Pseudovibrio sp. M1P-2-3: one gene and its partners. The protein of the gene in region 1 interacts with the protein of each later gene in a pairwise test. Links are inferred from orthologs where the notes say so. Each region holds a gene or a part of one and is shown on either strand. Other genes may lie near its edges.

Evidence for each region.
Region 2: the proteins of dnaE (region 1) and rplL interact in binary tests that used the Escherichia coli proteins (3 or more experiments, as listed by UniProt). The link is inferred for Pseudovibrio sp. M1P-2-3 from one-to-one orthologs.
Region 3: the proteins of dnaE (region 1) and P6574_RS03580 interact in binary tests that used the Escherichia coli proteins (3 or more experiments, as listed by UniProt). The link is inferred for Pseudovibrio sp. M1P-2-3 from one-to-one orthologs.
Region 4: the proteins of dnaE (region 1) and dnaQ interact in binary tests that used the Escherichia coli proteins (3 or more experiments, as listed by UniProt). The link is inferred for Pseudovibrio sp. M1P-2-3 from one-to-one orthologs.

What each region holds. Positions count from the first base shown.
Region 1 is NZ_JARRCW010000001.1:1,799,091-1,804,817, forward strand. What follows is about bases 1,137-5,093. They hold dnaE (DNA polymerase III subunit alpha), read left to right. Parts: upstream 1,137-1,458; coding sequence 1,459-4,893; downstream 4,894-5,093. Outside these bases: P6574_RS08190 (amidohydrolase family protein), read left to right, coding at 36-866; rpsB (30S ribosomal protein S2), read left to right, coding at 5,143-5,727. UniProt on the Escherichia coli protein: DNA polymerase III is a complex, multichain enzyme responsible for most of the replicative synthesis in bacteria. This DNA polymerase also exhibits 3' to 5' exonuclease activity. The alpha chain is the DNA polymerase catalytic subunit.
Region 2 is NZ_JARRCW010000001.1:1,234,830-1,239,557, forward strand. What follows is about bases 1,771-4,728. They hold rplL (50S ribosomal protein L7/L12), read left to right. Parts: upstream 1,771-3,045; coding sequence 3,046-3,411; downstream 3,412-4,728. Other genes in these bases: rplA (50S ribosomal protein L1), read left to right, coding at 1,771-2,157; rplJ (50S ribosomal protein L10), read left to right, coding at 2,467-2,985; rpoB (DNA-directed RNA polymerase subunit beta), read left to right, coding at 3,597-4,728. Also shown: preprotein translocase subunit SecE, read left to right, coding at 141-332; transcription termination/antitermination protein NusG, read left to right, coding at 371-904; rplK (50S ribosomal protein L11), read left to right, coding at 1,028-1,456; more of rplA, read left to right, coding at 1,462-1,770. UniProt on the Escherichia coli protein: The binding site for several of the GTPase factors involved in protein synthesis (IF-2, EF-Tu, EF-G and RF3). Is thus essential for accurate translation.
Region 3 is NZ_JARRCW010000001.1:761,262-765,891, forward strand. Bases 1,233-4,092 are described here. They hold P6574_RS03580 (pyridoxal phosphate-dependent aminotransferase), read left to right. Parts: upstream 1,233-1,992; coding sequence 1,993-3,192; downstream 3,193-4,092. Other genes in these bases: P6574_RS03575 (DUF3775 domain-containing protein), read right to left, coding at 1,233-1,386. Outside these bases: P6574_RS03570 (DMT family transporter), read right to left, coding at 1-712; more of P6574_RS03575, read right to left, coding at 976-1,232. UniProt on the Escherichia coli protein: Shows aminotransferase activity with methionine and histidine as substrates, and to a lesser extent also with phenylalanine.
Region 4 is NZ_JARRCW010000001.1:4,521,622-4,526,377, forward strand. What follows is about bases 528-3,513. They hold dnaQ (DNA polymerase III subunit epsilon), read left to right. Parts: upstream 528-1,659; coding sequence 1,660-2,367; downstream 2,368-3,513. Other genes in these bases: P6574_RS19965 (shikimate dehydrogenase), read left to right, coding at 528-1,052; coaE (dephospho-CoA kinase), read left to right, coding at 1,052-1,639; P6574_RS19980 (2-hydroxyacid dehydrogenase), read right to left, coding at 2,507-3,493. Also shown: P6574_RS19960 (Maf family nucleotide pyrophosphatase), read left to right, coding at 1-222; more of P6574_RS19965, read left to right, coding at 219-527; P6574_RS19985 (SH3 domain-containing protein), read left to right, coding at 3,733-4,275; enoyl-ACP reductase FabI, read right to left, coding at 4,329-4,756. UniProt on the Escherichia coli protein: DNA polymerase III is a complex, multichain enzyme responsible for most of the replicative synthesis in bacteria. The epsilon subunit contain the editing function and is a proofreading 3'-5' exonuclease.

The DNA of each region.
Region 1 (5,727 bases):
GCTGCAAGCAGGCCCATAGACGGAGGTTTGACGCCATGAGACTGGATGCCCATCAACATTTCTGGAAAGTTTCCCGGGGTGACTACTACTGGATGACACCAGAGTACGCTTCCTTAAAACGTGACTTTCTTCCTGATGACCTTCAATGCCACCTCAAGGCCTGTCAAATGGATGGCACCATCGTTGTACAAGCTGCAAATACTACCGAGGAGACCCAGTTCATTCTCGGGCTGAGCGAAGAGCATGAATGGATCAAAGGTGTGGTTGGCTGGGTTCCGCTGCATGATGCAAGTAGTATGGAAGCCCTAAAGACCTTTTCAAAACACCCGAAATTTGTGGGCGTTCGGGCAATGTTGCACGATCTTGAACCCACGGATTGGATCAATACCCATGCTTTGCAAGGGGCAATCGATACTATAATTGACCTGGAGCTTTCTCTGGATGTTCTTGTGCGCCCCGAGCATCTCAAGCCGGTGCATGGTTTTCTGACACGCAACCCCGACTTACGCTGTGTGATCGACCATATGGCAAAACCTGATCTGGATACGGGGAGGGTTCTTCACTGGGATCATGACTTGGGCCAGCTGGCAACGGAGACGGGGGCCTACATCAAACTCTCGGGGCTTGCCACACAAACCCAACATGCTTGGACCGCCCGAAAATTCGAACCCTATATCGAGGACGTTCTGGCACTGTTCGGGGCAGGGCGCTGCATGTTTGGCAGTGACTGGCCCGTTCTCACGGTAAACGGTAGTTATGAAAGCTGGGTTAGAGCCTTGGACAATATCACAGGTGAACTGTCTTTAAAGGATAAGAAAGGGATCTGGGGCGAGAGCGCCGCGCACTTTTATCGCATTCAGACTTAAGGTGTTGCTGATCAAGTTTCTCAGCAAATTCCGAATGAATTAATAATGATTATATATTCCATAATAATATTTTGAAGGTGAGACTCAGTTCATTGCTGGAGAGGGTAAACTCTGTTTCATCTCAGAGTTACTGTGAAAAGAGTGGGCTGGATTCACAGGGTGTTCCATCAATCATCTCGTTTGAGTTGAGGTTGGAATTTACTGCAATTCATTGAATCTGTTTGTAATTTTGTGGTGCCGATTTGCAGGTTAGGGAGCCAGGTTAAAAGTTTGTTTACCTTAAATTATAAGGAATTTATCTTTGGGCTTGCAAAAATAGAACAAATAATGAACAAAAAGGAACATAAAGAGATCAAATGGGATTTTTGCTATGTTTGTCTTCGCTAAGGACCTTCTCGCGTTTACCTCTGTCGCCCTGTTTAGCGGCTCTTTGCTGGTTTGGGGACAGGCGCTGGCACAGGGGATGTAGTGCCCTTATTGTGGATGCCTCATAAAGGCCTCCTTTGAAAACTCGACAAACTCTGGCTCTTGATAGAAACTGCGCGAAATTCTCTCGCTCTTTCAATCAGGTTTTCTAGGAGTTCTCAATAAAATGGCAGGTCCCGGTTTCGTTCATCTTCGGGTTCATTCGGCCTACTCACTCCTTGAAGGGGCTCTGCCGCTTGCAAAGCTCATTGATCTTGCCAAGGCAGACGATCAACCGGCGCTGGCGATTACCGATACCGGGAATCTGTTTGGCGCATTGGAGTTTTCAGAAAAAGCGTACGGGGCAGGTCTGCAACCGATCATTGGTTGTCAGATCGCGGTTGATTTTTCGGATGTGGAAGACACAGGGCAAGAAGAGCCCCTTTGTGATCTGGTTCTGCTGGCTACCAATGAAACAGGCTATGAGAACCTGATGGATCTAGTGTCGAGAGCGTTTCTTGACACGGAGCCGGGAAACCGCGCCAATGTTTCCATCGAGCGTCTTGCATTGAAATCAGAGGGGGTGATTGCCCTATCCGGCGGGATGAGAGGCCCGCTGAATAAAGCAATTACTGGAGGTTTGCAGAGCAGGGCTAAAGAACGGCTTTTGTTCTTGAAACAAACCTATGGTGACCGCTTTTATATAGAACTGCAGCGCCATGGAATGCCGCAGGAGCGGGATACGGAAACGCAGCTTCTGGAGCTGGCCTATGAAAACGGTGTTCCCCTTGTTGCAACGAATGAGGCCTTCTTTCCTTCATCGGGTGACTATGAGGCTCATGATGCGCTTTTGGCAATTTCTGAAGGTCGTGTCATTATCGAATCTGACCGCAGGCAGCTGACGCCAGAGCATCGGTTCAAGACTCGTGAAGATATGATGTATCTGTTTAAAGATCTTCCAGAAGCTCTTGAAAATACAGTTAATATTTCACAAAGATGTCATTATAGAACTCCAACGCGCGCCCCGATTTTGCCCCGATTTGCCGGCGCTGATGCGGATGGAGAAGAAGCTGAGAAGGCGGAGGCTGAAGAGCTGAAGCGGCAGTCTCAGGAGGGGCTAAGACAGCGTCTGGATTTCCATGGTCTGGCACCCGGTCTTGAGGAAAAAGACTACTGGGACAGGCTGGACTACGAACTCTCCATTATTACCCGAATGAAATTCCCCGGGTACTTCCTGATCGTTGCCGACTTTATCAAATGGGCAAAAGAGCAGGATATTCCGGTTGGCCCGGGACGTGGGTCCGGTGCGGGTTCGCTGGTGGCGTGGGTTCTTACGATCACAGATCTGGACCCCATGCGGTTCTCGCTACTTTTCGAACGCTTCCTCAATCCTGAGCGTGTTTCCATGCCGGATTTTGATATCGACTTTTGCCAGAACAGGCGAGAGGAAGTGATCCGCTATGTTCAGCGCAAGTATGGCCGGGAGCAGGTGGCCCAGATTATCACCTTCGGAACGCTGCAGGCCAAGGCGGTTTTGCGTGATGTGGGGCGTGTATTGCAGATGCCCTACGGGCAGGTGGATAGGCTTAGTAAATTAGTACCGGGCAACCCTGCAAATCCGGTTACACTTGCGCAGGCAATCGAGGAAGAGCCGCGCCTTCGTGAGGCTGCAAAGCAAGAAGCCGTTGTCGATAAGCTGCTTAAGATGGCTCAGAAGCTGGAAGGACTTTATCGTCACGCATCCACCCACGCGGCGGGTGTGGTGATCGGCGATCGTCCGCTGGAGCAGCTGGTTCCCCTCTACCGCGATCCGCGCTCGGATATGCCGGTTGCCCAGTTCAACATGAAATGGGTGGAGCAGGCGGGGCTGGTCAAGTTTGATTTCCTTGGCCTTAAAACCCTGACGGTGATTGATACGGCCATCTCCCTAATCAAGCGCCGCAGTATTGAGGTGGATATTGCCGCCGTGCCACTGGATGATCCTGCGACTTATAAGCTGCTGGCCGCCGGTGAAACGGTTGGCGTGTTTCAGCTGGAAAGTCAGGGCATGCGCCGGGCGATTGCCGGTATGCGGCCAGATGCCTTTGAAGATATCATTGCGCTGGTGGCCCTTTACCGTCCAGGCCCAATGGACAACATTCCCATTTATAACGCGGTAAAGCACGGAGAGCAGGAACCGGACTATCTGCATCCTCTATTGGAGCCGATCCTGAAAGAGACGAACGGTATTATCGTCTATCAGGAACAAGTGATGCAGATTGCGCAGGTTCTTTCGGGGTACTCCCTTGGTGAAGCGGATTTGCTGCGCCGCGCCATGGGTAAGAAAATTGCCTCGGAAATGGAGATCCAGCGCGCCCGTTTCGTGGACGGTGCTGCGGAGAAGGGGATTGATAAAGCGCAGTCCGGGATGATTTATGACCTTGTGGCCAAGTTCGCCAATTACGGCTTTAACAAATCCCACGCGGCCGCCTATGCGCTTGTGGCCTACCATACGGCATGGCTCAAGGCCAATTATCCGGTAGAATTCCTTGCCGGAATTATGACGCTGGATCTTGGTAATACGGACAAGCTGAGTGATTTTCGGCAAGAGGCCCTTCGTATGGGCATTGATGTTGTGGCGCCGTCTATTAATCGCTCCATGGTTCACTTTGATGTGCAGGATGGAAAGATCATCTATGCCATGGGGGCGATTAAAGGAGTTGGTGAGCAGGCGGTTGAGCACATTGTTGAAATGCGCGGTGATCAGCCATTCTCCGATCTAGCGGACTTTGCAACACGCGTGAGCGCGCGCGTGGTAAATAAGCGAACCTTTGAAAATCTTATTGCAGCAGGTGCTTTTGACGAATTAAATCCCAATCGCGCCCAGCTCCTTTCGGGTTTGGACCGCATCGTTGCCCGGTCTCAACGGGCGGCGGACAACTCATCTTCCGGACAGGATGAATTGTTTGGCGGAGCCAATGCACCGGAGCCTCTGATTTTGCCCGATACGGACCCGTGGCTGCCGGCGGAACGGCTTCAACGAGAACATGCGGCTGTGGGGTTTTATATATCTGCGCATCCACTTGATGAGTATCGGGATCTTTTGGAAAAATTGCGGGTTCAGCTTTGGAAGAGTTTTGAAAAATCCGTGAAATCGGGCGCTGCGGCTGGCAGGCTGGCGGGAACTGTGACCGGACGACAGGAACGTAAAACCCGTACGGGCAACCAGATGGGGATCGTACGTATATCTGATCCCACTGGACAGTATGAGGCTGTTCTGTTTTCTGAGGCCTTGAATCAGTATCGGGACTTGTTGGAGCCTGGCAATTCTGTCGTGCTTCTGGTGCAGGCTGATGTGCGTGAAGATGAGGTAAGTACCCGCATTCAGCAAGTGGAGCCCTTAGAGGCAGTCGCCTCTCGCATTCACAAGACCATGCGCATCTTTATAGACAGTGCCGCACCTGTCACATCCCTTGCGCGCCAGTTGAGGAAAGGGGGCGATGGAGAAGTGAGCTGCATCGTCATTCTGGAGCAGGGGCAAAGGGAGGTGGAAGTGCGTCTTCCCGGTCGATACATTCTCTCCCCCCAGCTGGGCGGTGCATTGAAAGCAGTGCCCGGTATTATCGATGTCCAGATGACCTGAGTTTTATACGTGCTCAGCAACGTTCTTTCGTTTTTAAACACAGTTTTTGGCGGAGAGCACCAAAAGGGTGTGACGTGCATGTTAATTGCAGTTCCTCAGAACTTGATCTTGACCCAAAGGCGCTCTATAAGGCGCACATCCCACACGCAGGGTCGGAGTTGTGTCTGACACAATATCCATCCGGTGAAACCGCAGCATCTGCTGTCGCCCTGCGGAGGAATGAACCGGAAAACTATAGGAGTTTAAGGCATGGCATTGCCTGATTTTACAATGCGTCAGCTGTTAGAAGCTGGTGTGCATTTTGGTCACCAGAAGCACCGCTGGAACCCGAAGATGAGCAACTACATCTTTGGTGTTCGCAATAACGTTCACATTCTTGACCTTGGTCAGACTGTTCCGTTGCTGCACCAGGCGCTGAAAACTGTTTCTGATACAGTAGCAGCTGGTGGTCGTGTTCTTCTCGTTGGTACAAAGCGTCAGGCACAGGAAGCTGTTGCTGATGCGGCACGTCGCAGTGCGCAGTACTACGTGAATGCACGCTGGCTCGGCGGTATGCTGACAAACTGGAAAACTATTTCCCAGTCCATCCAGCGTTTGCGCAAGGTTGACGAACTTCTTTCTGGTGATGCAAACCGCATGACTAAAAAAGAGCGTCTGTTCTTGAGCCGTGAGCGTGAAAAGCTTGAGCGTAACCTCGGTGGTATCAAAGATATGGGCGGTATTCCTGACCTTATCTTCGTTATCGATACAAACCGTGAAGCGATTGCTATTCAGGAAGCACGTCGTCTGGGTATTCCAGTTGCTGCAATTCTGGACTCCAATTGTGATCCGAAG
Region 2 (4,728 bases), 560 kb from region 1 along the record:
GTAGGTCGCGGGTTCGAACCCTGCTGCCCCTGCCATTTTAGGCTTGATTTGATGGCTGATGTATCATAGATAGAGTTTTTCGAGCGAGGGTGCGTGAAATGTTTCACGCGCCTTAGTGTCGTGAGATGGGCCGGAGTCGGATGGCAAAAACCAATCCATTTACATTTATTCAACAGGTTCGCACGGAAACGTCTAAAGTTACGTGGCCAACCCGTCGTGAGACAATCGTAACTACGGTTATGGTGTTTATTATGGTGGCTCTTGCGGCTTTGTTTTTCCTTGCTGCTGATCAGTTGATGAGTATGGCGATTACCTGGGTGTTGGGCTTTTAGTCGCTAGCATTTGGCTGGAGTAGGAGCGGAAATTTAGTATGGCAAAACGTTGGTATATCGTTCACGCCTATTCAAACTTTGAGAAAAAAGTCTGCGAAGCCATTAAAGAAAAGGCTAGGCAGCAGGGGCTTGAGGATCTTTTTGAAGAGGTTCTGGTTCCAACTGAGAAGTTTGTTGAAGTTCGTCGTGGTCGCAAGGTGGATGCCGAGCGGAAATTCTTTCCAGGATATGTTCTTGTTAAGATGGAGATGACGAATGATGCCTATCATTTGATTAACGATACGCCTAAGGTCTCTGGATTCTTGGGAAATGATAAAAAGCCCATGCCTATTTCCGAGGCGGAAGCGCAGCGTATTCTTAATCAGGTGCAGGAAGGCGTTGAAGCTCCGAAGCCTTCAGTGAGTTTTGAGGTTGGTGAACAAGTTCGCGTTTCTGACGGTCCGTTTGCTTCTTTCTCAGGTCTTGTTGAAGAGGTCGATGAGGAAAGAGCGCGCCTGAAGGTTACAGTTTCTATTTTTGGCCGGGAAACACCGGTCGAGCTCGAATATGGGCAAGTCGACAAAGTTGGCTGATCCATTTAAAGGGGCGGCAGGTGATGTGCACTTCGCCGGTGTGTAAAACCAGACCGCCCGCCCTCTTGTATCCCTTCTGCTTCTATAGAAAGTGAAGGGAAATATTCCTTTTGGAGAGGATTTATGGCGAAGAAAATTGAAGGTTATCTAAAGCTTCAGGTGCCGGCCGGTTCAGCTACACCGTCCCCACCAATCGGTCCTGCGCTGGGTCAGCGCGGTCTGAACATCATGGAGTTCTGTAAGGCATTTAATGCTAAGACTCAGGATGTTGAGAAGGGTGCACCTTGCCCGACCACCATTACTTACTATTCTGACAAGTCTTTCACTTTTGAAATTAAGACTGCTCCTGCGTCTTTCTTCATTAAGAAAGCTGCTAAGATTAAGTCTGGCTCTCAAACTCCAGGCCGCGGTACTGTTGCTTCCATCACGAAGGCGCAGGTTCGCGAAATCGCGGAAGCAAAGCTGAAAGACCTTAATGCTAACGACGTCGAAGCTGCAATGCTGATGATCGAAGGTTCTGCCCGCTCAATGGGCGTGGAAGTTACGGAGTAAGATCAATGGCTAAAGTTGGTAAGCGTATTAAAGCTGCTCGTGAGGGTGTTGATCGCAATAAGCTTTACTCTCTGGATGAGGCAATCTCTCTCCTAAAGAATAATGGCGCGGTTAAGTTCGATCAAACTGTTGAGCTTGCTATTAATCTGGGTGTTGATCCTCGTCATGCAGACCAGATGGTTCGCGGAGCGTGCGTTCTTCCAAACGGCACAGGTAAAACAGTTCGCGTAGCTGTATTTGCTCGTGATGCAAAGGCTGATGAAGCAAAAGCAGCTGGCGCTGACATTGTTGGTGCAGAAGAACTTGTTAAAGAAGTGCAAGGCGGCGAGATTAACTTCGACACCGTAATTGCTACTCCTGACATGATGCCACTGGTTGGTCGTCTTGGTAAGGTTCTTGGTCCACGCGGTATGATGCCTAACCCAAAGGTTGGCACAGTTACTCCTGATGTGACTAAGGCTGTTAAAGACGCAAAAGGTGGTTCTGTTCAGTTCCGTGTGGAAAAAGCAGGTATCATTCATGCAGGCGTTGGTAAAGTTTCCTTCGAAGAAGGTAAGCTTGCTGAAAACGTTAAGTCCCTCGTGGACGCAGTGGTAAAGGCGAAGCCATCAGGCGCTAAGGGTTCTTACCTGAAGCGTATTTCAGTGTCCTCTACAATGGGACCTGGAATTAAAATTGATCTCGCTTCTGTTGCTGAGTGAATATAAAAGTTTGAAATTATTCCTCTCTTCGCGTAAGAGAGGAATTTGTGGCAAATCTTAATGATTTGCCAATTCCTTGTCCGAGACTGCAGGTGTCGTTTGCGACTTAAGCTTTTTAAGGCCTGCATAGATGGAGTAGAATCATTTGACTGAAATTTTTCAGTTCTTTGGTTCGAACCGTACTGCCTTGCTGCGCCAAACGGCTAGCGAGGGGACAGGAACCCTGAGCGTCGTTTGAAAACTATCAGTTTTCTTGCGGCAAAGGCAAACCGGCGATGAGTTTTACTTGTCGCCAAATGGAGAAGGCAAGTGGAAAGAGCGGATAAGCAAAAGTTCGTAGCGTCCTTCAACGAAGTGCTGTCTGGCGCTGGCGTTGCAGTCGTTGCGCACTATGCAGGTCTTTCAGTGTCCCAGATGACTCAGCTTCGTTCAGAGGCTCGTGCTGCTGGTGGTACTGTTAAAGTTGCAAAAAACCGCCTGGTAAAGCTTGCCCTTCAAGGCACAGATCTAGAGCACATCAGTGATCTTTTCTCAGGCCCAACTGTAATCGTCTACTCTGACGATCCGGTTGCTGCCCCGAAAGTTGCTGCAAACTTTGCTAAGGCTAACGAACAGTTCGTTATCCTCGGTGGTGCTCTTGGTCCGACCAATCTGGATGTTGCAGGTGTTAACTCACTGGCAACAATGCCGTCTCTGGACGAACTGCGTGGCAAGCTTGTTGCTATGCTGCAGACCCCAGCGACACGCATCGCCCGGATTGCAAGCGCGCCGGCCGAGCAGACAGCTCGCGTCATCAACGCGTATGCCGAGAAGGATCAAGCCGCGTAAGGCGGAACCACATTATTTTTGTCAAAACCCAAGCGGTTCGAACATTAAGGTACTAAGAAAATGGCTGATCTCGAAAAGATCGTAGAAGAACTCTCCACACTGACAGTTATGGAAGCTGCTGAGCTTTCCAAGCTGCTCGAAGACAAATGGGGCGTTTCTGCAGCTGCTCCTGTAGCTGCTGCTGCTGCTGCTCCAGCTGCTGCTGTTGAAGAAAAGACAGAATTCGACGTAGTTCTGGCTGATGCTGGTGCGAAAAAGATCAACGTGATCAAAGAAGTTCGCGCAATCACTGGTCTTGGCCTGAAAGAAGCTAAAGAGCTCGTAGAAGGTGCTCCAAAAGCAGTTAAAGAAGGCGTTGACAAAGCTGAAGCTGAAGAGCTGAAGAAAAAGCTTGAAGAAGCTGGCGCAAAGGTTGAACTCAAGTAATCTTGAGTTTGCATATTACGGCCCTGAAGAAACTCGGGGCCGTTTTAGCTACCCTGGCAGGGGTTTCCCGGCCGGGGTTTACGTCCCAAAACGGGGACGGTTCTGGGAAGCTACACGATTGCAAGGTCTTTGATCTCGTGTAGTTTCGCTGAACCGTCACCATTTGAGTGATACGAGGAGCGACAATGACGCAGACGTTCAACGGTCGCAAGAAGGTCCGTAAGTATTTCGGATCTATCCGCGATGTAGCGGCTATGCCAAATCTTATCGAAGTGCAAAAGGCGTCTTATGACCAGTTTTTGCAGGTTGATAAGCCCGAGGGTGGCCGTGTTGACGAAGGCCTAGAGGCCGTTTTCAAATCCGTTTTCCCTATCTCGGATTTTGCTGGGACATCCCTACTTGAATTCGTAAGTTACGAATTCGAGGCACCAAAATATGACGTGGACGAATGCCGTCAACGTGATATGACATATTCAGCTCCCCTGAAGCTGACTCTTCGCCTCATCGTTTTTGATGTGGATGAAGAAACTGGTGCCAAGTCCGTTAAAGACATCAAAGAGCAAGACGTCTTTATGGGCGATATGCCATTTATGACAGCAAACGGTACGTTTGTCATTAATGGTACGGAACGAGTAATCGTATCTCAGATGCACCGCTCTCCGGGTGTATTCTTTGATCACGACAAGGGTAAAACCCACTCTTCCGGCAAGCTGCTGTTTGCAGCACGTATTATTCCATATCGTGGATCTTGGCTGGATATCGAATTTGATGCGAAAGATATTGTTCACGCTCGCATCGACCGTCGACGCAAGATACCAGTAACGTCCTTGATGATGGCTTTGGGGCTGTCGCCGGAAGAAATTCTGAACACTTTCTATAAGCGTGTCGACTTTGTAAGCGAAGGCTCCGGCTCTTGGCGTATTCCATTCGATGGAACGCGCTTGAAGGGAACAAAAGCTCTCAGCGACTTGGTGGATGCGAAAACTGGCGAAGTTGTTGTTGAGGAAGGTAAGAAAATTACCGCCCGCACAATTCGTCAGCTGGACGAGCAAGGCGTTACCGCTCTCAAAGTTACAGATGAAGAACTGATCACTCAGTATCTCGCCGAAGATATGGTGGATATGAAGACTGGTGAGATCTTTGCTGAAGCTGGTGAAGAGATCACTGAAAAGCTGCTTGCTGATCTGACTGGCTTTGGTATTACAGAAATTCCTGTTCTGGATATCGATCACGTAACCACTGGTGCATACGTGCGCAACACATTGGCCGTCGATAAGAACGATAGCCGTGAAGATGCGCTGTTTGATATCTACCGTG
Region 3 (4,630 bases), 1.0 Mb from region 1 along the record:
GTGTCCATTGCTGGGCAACCGCTTGCAAGGTGAAGGCTATTCCGCCGGAAATGGCTCCGGCAAAAAAGAGTTCGAAGGCGGCGTTTTCTATGGCAGCCCATGAAAGTGGTTCTATAAAAAGCCCGAGAACGCTAGCTATGGCACCGGTGATCAGAAACTGGATCGCTGCAATGGTGATGGGGCGACCCGTCGACATGGACAGGCGGCCAATGAAAATGACCTGCAACGCCCAAAAGGCCGCACAGATAACCATGAGAGCATCGCCTTTGTTCAATCCTGAGAGGTTCCCCCCACTTAGGAAGAATATTCCCAAGAGAGTGATTAGAGAAGCTGGCCAGATAACCCATTCCGGCTTTCCCTTGAACAGAAGGATCACAAAAATGGGGGTGAGCACCACATAAATTGCAGTGAGAAAGCCCGCATTGGTTACTGATGTGAACAAAATGCCAACCTGCTGCAATAAAGACCCTGCAAGAAAACTTAGGGAAACAGCCAGAACTAAAGGAATATTCTGCCGAGTCAGGCGCTTAGTTGGCTTTCGGGAGCGCTCAAAAAGTGCAAGTGGAAGAACAACAAAGCCAGCGAGTAGAAAGCGGAACCCCACAAACTGATAGGGGCCAATACTCTCCATAGCCGTCGACTGGCTTACAAAAGCTGCGCCCCAAATAGCGCCAGCAAGTAAAAGAAGCAGGTTTGCAACTGCGCGTGGCATAGTGGATCCCCGATCTCGCGCAGCGAGGCGCATTCCGAATTATAACTAGAAATCCCTACTAGTTTTAAAGGGAATACATTGTCAACTATTTGGGAAAGCGTGAAGCAAAAATAATAGTGGTGCGACGGAAGTTATTGAGAAATTTAGTAGGGAAGAGAAGCTGAGATCTATTTCTCTTTATGAGTGAGGCGATATTGATTGTGGGTGTATCTCAAAAACGTATGCCTTTGTAGGCAACTCCTCAGTCTAAGTAGACGAATGGACTACAAGTCCAGAGAATCCAGGCCGTTCTCAAGGTGATCTGGCAAGTGCGGAAGCCCAAGAAGATACTCTGATGTTGAGCCCGTTGCTCTTTCTTTTGCCTCTGCTAAGGCAAGCTCATAATCGCCGGCGTCAAAGTCCCCTCGGCCAATCCAGGTAATAGTAACAAGTTCAGCAGCTTCATCTACGTTCAAGTCATCAAGTAACTCACGAATCTCCTCTTCACGCATGTCCGCATGTTCTTCTTCATTCAGGCCATCATGTGCATGAATCTTCTGCATTTTTACGGGGTCAAATGCTACTTCGCCATCGTGCCCGTCTTCATAGGTATCATTCACGCTGGTTATGGTCGCGCGAACTTTTTCAACGATCATCCGGATAGTTGCGACGGAGAGATTTAATTCAACGGCCATAGCTAAACTCGATTCGTGTCGTTTGGTTATTTATCTACCGAACTAAGAATTCTCGCAAGAGGGTAAGGTACAGGTAAACCTGTATTTATTGACGCAGTTAGGAGACACTAAAGAAACGAATTTCCTTCCCGAAGGCCAATAAACACTTACTATCTTTATTCGCATGTTTCCCCGTTATTATCACTAATTAAAACTCTATATCTAAAAAGCTGATAAAACCAATACGCTCGGCTTGTTTTTTCAGTAGCAAGCTAACTATTCTTCTTCAGATTGAACGGTACGATTCCTTTAATGATTTAGACTTTGATGCGGCGGGCCTGAGTGTTGTCGGTGAACATGGTGACCGTGTTTACCGACAACTCCTTACTCAAAGTGGCGCAGTTTTTAGAAGTTCTTTCTCAATAGAGCTTCTCCCTTGCTTTCCAGTTCAAAATATTCGGAGTTCCTGTTTGGGAATAATTCTAAGCATATAGAATAAACTATAAATGAGTGAATGGTGATACTTTAGAGAAAGTGTGTTGTTTTATCTTGCCTTAATGTACTTTGGGTTTTACGGTCCGGGCCGCAAATCTTTGCGCATTACACGCCGCGTTCATGGAGGGCACTATGGGTTTTATCGCCGACGCGCTATCACGAGTGAAACCATCTGCGACAATAGCTGTAACGAATAAGGCTCGCGAGCTGAAAGCCGCAGGGCGAGACGTTATTGGCTTGGGCGCTGGTGAGCCAGACTTCGATACACCTGAGAACATCAAAGCTGCTGCAATCAACGCCATCAATGAAGGCAAAACGAAATATACAGCAGTTGATGGTATTCCAGAGTTAAAGCAGGCAATCTGTGCCAAGTTCGAACGTGACAATGGCCTGAAATACGAGCCAAGTCAGATAACCGTTGGAACCGGTGGCAAGCAGGTTCTTTACAATGCTTTGATTGCGACCATTAATCCTGGTGATGAAGTGTTGATCCCAACACCTTACTGGGTGTCCTACCCGGACATGGTTCTGCTGGCGGGGGGAGAGCCCGTTATCGTTGAAGCGGATAAAAAAACATTCAAGATTACGCCACAGGCTCTTGAAGCTGCCATCACTCCCAAAACAAAATGGCTTATCTTTAACTCACCTTCAAACCCGTCTGGAGCGGCATATACAAAGGCGGAGTTGAAGGCGCTCACGGACGTTTTGGTTCGTCACCCGCATGTTTGGGTTATGACGGACGATATGTATGAACATCTGGTCTATGATAATTTTGAATTTACCACGCCCGCCCAAATCGAGCCCTCTCTCTATGAACGTACACTGACAGTAAACGGTGTTTCCAAGGCTTATTCTATGACAGGCTGGAGAATTGGCTATGCGGCCGGCCCCCAGCACTTGATTAAGGCGATGGCGAAGGTTCAGTCGCAATCAACTTCTAACCCGAGCTCGATCTCCCAGTGGGCTGCTGTGGAAGCTTTGAACGGAACACAGGATTTCATTCCGGAAAATAATGAGATCTTCAAAGGGCGACGTGATTTGGTTGTTTCTATGCTCAATCAGGCAACTGGTCTTGAATGCCCTGTACCTGAAGGAGCTTTCTATGCGTTTCCGTCTTGTGCAGGCACAATCGGCAAAACGTCGTCCTCAGGAAAGACGATTGAAACAGATCTCGACTTCTGTGCTGAATTGCTTGAGGAAGAGGGTGTCGCAGTCGTACCAGGGTCAGCGTTTGGTCTTGGTCCAAACTTCCGTGTCTCCTATGCAACCTCTACAGAGGCACTGGAAGAAGCGTGTACGCGTATTCAACGTTTCTGCGGTAACCTTCGTTAATTACATTATTTTCAATGTTCCCGCACAATTAATGTCCAGATAAAGTCAGTCACTGACGGAGGCCGAAATACCTTTGTCAGTTGACTTCCTCTCTCTATAAAATAAAGGGAGCTCTGAAGTAGAGCTTACCCCTCCCAGTCGTTGTGCTTTTAGAGGCTATATCTTTCTTGTCTCAAGAGCCTCAACAGTCCACTAACCTAAGTCTCAATTTGAAATAAACGAAAATAGGTCGCGAAGACCGCCAAGGTCTTGTTGGTTTGGATTATATGCAGAGTTTGGCGATTAACTTGTACTGAAGTGAAAAAGAAAAAACCGGACCTAGGGGAAGGTCCGGTAAGTAAAAAACTGATTAAACACCATATTAGATGCAATCACCTTCCAGAGGGGAACTGTTGACCTATGCAAAAGAGCTACGGGGAGGAGAGTAGTAGCGCCTTTATGATCAAAAGTTAATGTCTATATGATGGGCAAATGCTGCCTATGCAATAGGCAATGATTGCAATTCTGCTATGCGTTTGGCGAATGTCTGGTTAATTTTATATGTCTGAAAGCACAAAAGTGCTTCCTGTATTGTCTTTGTGAAATATCGTTGCTCGGTGATGTGCCTTAGGTACGAAAAGAATGAAACTACTTGAAGTAAGGACAGAATATTACTCTCCCAAAGATTTAAGCACTCAAGGTATTATAAGTTCCGTCAGAAAATTACTGTGCATTATAGTCTTGAGCCTTTATACTGAAACATATCCAGCTGCCTTGAAGTAATTCCAACACTCTTGGGGTGTGAACAGATCGCATATGTCACCCAGAGCCTTTATCAAGGTCTCAAAGGTTCTGGCTTTCATTCTGCGTAGGTGTGCTTTGAGCTTGGAAAACGCCATTTCGATAGGATTGAGATCAGGAGAATAGGGCGGCAGAAAAAGGAACCAACACCCGCTTTGTCTGAGGGCCCTTGCGGCTTCTGGAACTTTGTGTGTGGACAGGTTATCCAGAATGACCACCGTTTTAGGGTGCAAGCATGGAGCCAGTTGTGTCGTGATATAAGTGGTGAATGCCTTGCCATTCATGGCCCCGTCCAGAACCCAGGGCGCAATGAGTCCCTCGTGGGTCAAACCGGCGATAAAGGTCTGGTTCTGCCAGCGTCCAAACGGCGCTGTGTCAAGGGCTCGTTCCCCTTTAAAGGCTCGGCCTCGCAGCCGGGTTAAATTCGTTTTAACACTGGTTTCATCGAGAAACACCAGTCTCTCAGGCAGATCACGCATTATAGGCTGACGGGTGTGGCGCCATTCATCTCTGGCATTTTGTACATGGAGTTTGCCACGCTCGGTTGCCACCAACGATTTTTTTTATAGGTGTAGCCAAGACGGCGCAAAGCCTTGGAGACGGAAGTATGGTGAACCCTCACTCCCTCAGCCATGAAAAGTGCATCACATAACTCCAT
Region 4 (4,756 bases), 2.7 Mb from region 1 along the record:
ACCTATGCGGACCTGCACGTTCGGGATCTCTCCGCGAACTTTTTGGATTGGTATCTTGAAGCTGCTGGAAACGACATTCTCAGTAGTGTGGGAGCTTATCAGCTGGAAGCGGTGGGTCTTCAACTCTTTGAGAAAATTGAAGGGGATTACTTTACAATTCTTGGATTGCCCCTGCTCCCTCTCCTATCGTTTCTGCGCCAAAACGAGGTTGTTCTTCCATGAAAATTGCGGCAGTTACAGGCCACCCTGTCAAACATTCCCGCTCGCCTTTGATCCATAATCACTGGTTAAAAACCTATGGTCTTGAAGGGACCTATGAAAAACGGGATGTGCCTCCGGATGAAGCTGCATATTTTTTCAAGAGTCTGAAGGAAAACGGTCTGGTTGGGGTGAATGTGACCATTCCGAACAAGGAAAAAGCTCTTGAGTGTGCCGAGGTGGTTGATGAGGCAGCCAAAGCTATCGGCGCTGTGAATACACTCTGGCTTGACCCGGATGGAAAGCTTTGCGGATCGAACACAGATGGTATCGGTTTCGTTTCGAATCTGGATCAAAACGCTCCCGGTTGGGACAAGAACCATCAAAAGGCTGTGGTGCTGGGAGCGGGCGGCGCTTCGCGGGCAATTGTGTGGGCATTGTTGCAGCGAGGATTCACAGAAGTGCATATATTGAACCGGACACTGGAAAAAAGTCAGAGTCTGCGTGACCATTTCGGATCCCGAGTCCTTGTTGAGCATTGGGATAACCGCTCCAAAATTCTGGATAACTGCAACTTATTAGTGAATACAACCTCCTTAGGCATGGAGGGACAGAACGCTCTCGAAATAAATTTACAGAACTTGCCTACCGACGCCGTCGTTACAGATATTGTATATACGCCCTTGATGACAGACTTGCTTGTGCGGGCGCGCGAGCGTGGAAACACTGTGGTTGATGGGCTCGGGATGCTGTTGCATCAAGCTGTTTCCGGTTTTGAGAAATGGTTTGGGATAACGCCCACAGTTACGGATGAACTTCGGCAGATAATTCTAAAGGATATGGGGCGTATGTAATGATTTTACTCGGGCTTACCGGCTCCATCGGGATGGGGAAATCTACAACTGCGAAGATGTTTGCTGCGCAAGGGGCGGCGGTTTATGATGCGGATGCAGCCGTGCACAAACTCTACCGGGAAAAGGCCGTACCATTAATTGCGAAGGCATTTGACGGGGTCGTACACAACGGTATTGTGGACCGCGCAGCCCTTGGAAAAATCGTCCTTTCGAATGTTTCGGAAATGAAACGATTGGAGGAAATCGTACATCCTTTGGTGCATGAAGAAGAGCGGTTGTTTATAGAAAGAGCACTGGAACAACGGCGCAGGGTTGCTGTTTTGGATATTCCTCTGCTTTTCGAAACAAAAGCTGAAAAGCGTGTACAGGCCGTTGTTGTTGTAACAGCCAGTGAAGCTGTGCAAAGGCAGAGAGTTCTGGCCCGTGAAGGGATGAATGAAGAGAAATTTCTCTCTATTGTGTCCAAACAAATGAGTGATGCAGAAAAACGTAGAAAAGCCCACTTCCTTATTGATACAGGAAGAGGACTTGAAGCGGCTGAGGCATCTGTAGCTTCCATATTGAAAGCTGTATCTGCAATCTCCTAGTACAAATGGAATGATATAAAATGCGGGAAATTTCCTTCGATACGGAAACAACTGGCCTTAATCCACTAGATGGGGACCGCCTTGTTGAAATCGGAGGGGTGGAATTAATTAATTTCATCCCGACGGGCCGCATCTATCACGTCTATTGTAACCCGCAAAGAGATATGCCCGAGGGCGCATTTAGGGTGCATGGTCTATCTGCTGAATTCCTTTCGGATAAGCCACTGTTTGCCGATATTGCCGATGAGTTTCTCGCATTTGTAGGCGATGCCCGTCTCGTTATTCACAATGCACCGTTTGATATGGGCTTTATCAATATGGAGCTGGGTCGATGTGGGCGCCCGCCCATATCCAATGATCAGGTACTGGATACACTGACCATGGCACGGCGCAAGCATCCGACGGGCTCTGCCTCTCTGGATGCCCTTTGCTCGCGCTACGGGATTGATAACTCCAAACGTACAAAACACGGGGCGCTTCTTGATGCGGAGCTTCTTGCGGAAGTGTACCTTGAGCTCAATGGGGGTAAGCAGAAAAATCTGGGTCTAATTGGTGAAGAGAGCTCCACCAGCGCCGATCATGCAGCAGCAGGTGTAAGTGAGCAACCGCCTGCAAAGCAGCGCCCTGCCCCCTTGCCAATCAGTTTATCCGATGATGAGAAGAGACTGCATCTGGAATTTATCAGCGGTATGAAGGCAGATCCAATCTGGAACAAATACCGAGATTAGAAAATTAGAGCAGTGAAGCATTTATTGAAACAGCTCACTGCTTTAAACTATTGTTTGGGCGTGTACCTTTTACCAAAAACGGTACCTACTTTTTCAAAGATACGCGTAAAAGCCCGCTGAAGAAGCGGGCACTTGTTGTTTAGAGCATTGAAGGCAGAACGCGGTCCGGTGGACAGTGTCCATCCATAAAGGCTTTGATGTTTATGATAACTTTCTCGCCCATATCCACACGCCCCTCTAGTGTGGAAGACCCCATATGTGGAAGAAGGACCACCTTTTTGGAGGCAATCAAACGGGGATTAATGGCAGGTTCGCGCTCGAAAACATCCAAAGCGGCCCCACCAAGTTCCCCTGCTTCAATTTGACGAATGAGAGCGTTTTCATCGACGATTTCACCACGTGCTGTATTCACCACATAAGCGTCAGGCTTCATCAACTTCAGGCGGCGGGCTGATAAGAGGTGGTAAGTTGCAGGTGTGTGGGGACAGTGAATGGAGACAACATCCATGCGGGCAAGCATTTGATCAAGGCTTTCCCAATAGGTTGCTTCCACTTCTTCTTCAATCTCAACCTGTTCACGAATGCGGTTGTGATAGTGAATGGACATGCCAAAGGCTTTTGCGCGGCGTGCGACGGCTTGACCAATGCGCCCAAAGCCAATAATTCCGAGTCTCTTGCCCCAAATGCGTCTGCCAAGCATCCAGTTGGGAGCCCAGCCAGCCCAGTCGCCTTCCTCCAGCTTCTCAATGCCTTCCACAAGCCTGCGTGGAACAGCAAGAATGAGGGCCATTGTCATATCCGCTGTGTCCTCGGTCATAACACCAGCGGTATTTGTAACAGCTATTCCGCGGTTATTTGCCGAGACCACATCGATGTTATCGACACCATTGCCGAAGTTGGCGATTATTTTAAGGTCCGGGCCAGCTTGAGCGAGTACAGAGGCATCTATTCGGTCTGTAACAGTGGGAACCAAAACATCGGCAGTTTTAACAGCCTCAACAAGCTCCGCCTGGCTGAACGGCACATCGCTGTCGTTTAATCGCGTATCAAATAACTCACGCATACGTGTTTCAACTGCTTCAGGCAGCTTGCGTGTTACAACCACAACGGGCTTTTTCTTGGGCATGTTTCCCGCCTTCTAACGTTCCATTTAGGGTTAATATACCCTATGTTTTTCACCTCTGGAGGGGGTGGACAACTTAAGAATCTCCTTAAGCACCAAATAAGTGTTAAACAACTCTTGCCAAATCTTTTAGATCAAACAAGATGGTGTTTAACAAAGCCCCATTAAACGACGAGTTTTTGGCCCGTCTTTTAGACATAACCTAAATACGATTCTGCCCCATGAAAAGATTCGAAACTACTATGGCAAAAAACAGTTTTCTCGCCCACAGAAATTTTTTAGGCGGACTAGCACTTATCACCTTTCTCTTGACTTTTAACGGCACTGCGTTTGCTCAGGCAGCTTCCATTGGAGCCTCCGGTTTGCCACTCCCAAGATATGTGAGTCTTAAGTCGGATCGTGTGAATGTTCGTGTTGGCCCAAGCCGAGAACATGATGTGGCTTGGACATTCGTTCGTGAACGCTTACCCGTTGAAATTATTCAAGAATACGACGAGTGGAGACGGATTAGAGACTGGGAGGGAAAGACCGGATGGGTCTTTAGAACACTACTTACCGGATATCGTTCGGCCTTAGTTAGCCCATGGGAAGGCTCTAGTGGTAACACGCCCTTACGCAAGAAGCCCGGACCCAATGAAAAGGTGGTTGCTGAATTGGAACCCTATGTTCTTATTGGGGTTTTGGAATGTAAGGACGGGTATTGCCGGGTGTCTGGAAAAGATTTTGAAGGTTGGGTGGATCAAACCCGTCTCTTTGGTGTTTATCCCGACGAAAATGTTGATTAAACTAAGAAAAACTGCGGTTTAAGGCCGCAGTTTTTCTGATCTTTTGAAAGAAGTTAGCGCAGCTGATCAAAAGCTTTCAGCTGTGAAAGACGGGGCATTGAAACAATATTGTAGCCCGAATCCACAAAATGGATTTCTCCGGTAACCCCACCAGACAAGCTGGACAGCAAATAAAGGCCTGAGCCTCCCAATTGCTCGGTGCTAACTGTGTCTGCCAGTGGTGAGTTAACCTGTTGATAGTTGTACATCTGGCGAGAATCAGCAATCCCCGCACCGGCTAAGGTGCGTACTGGACCCGCTGACATGGCATTGACGCGAATCCCCCGCTCACCATAATCCATCGCCAAATAACGGACAGAAGCTTCAAGTGCGGCTTTTGCAACGCCCATAACATTATAGTTAGGCATGACTCGTGTAGACCCACCATAGGTGAGTGTGAGCATGGACCCACCGTCAACCATCAGCTCGGCAGCACGCTTTG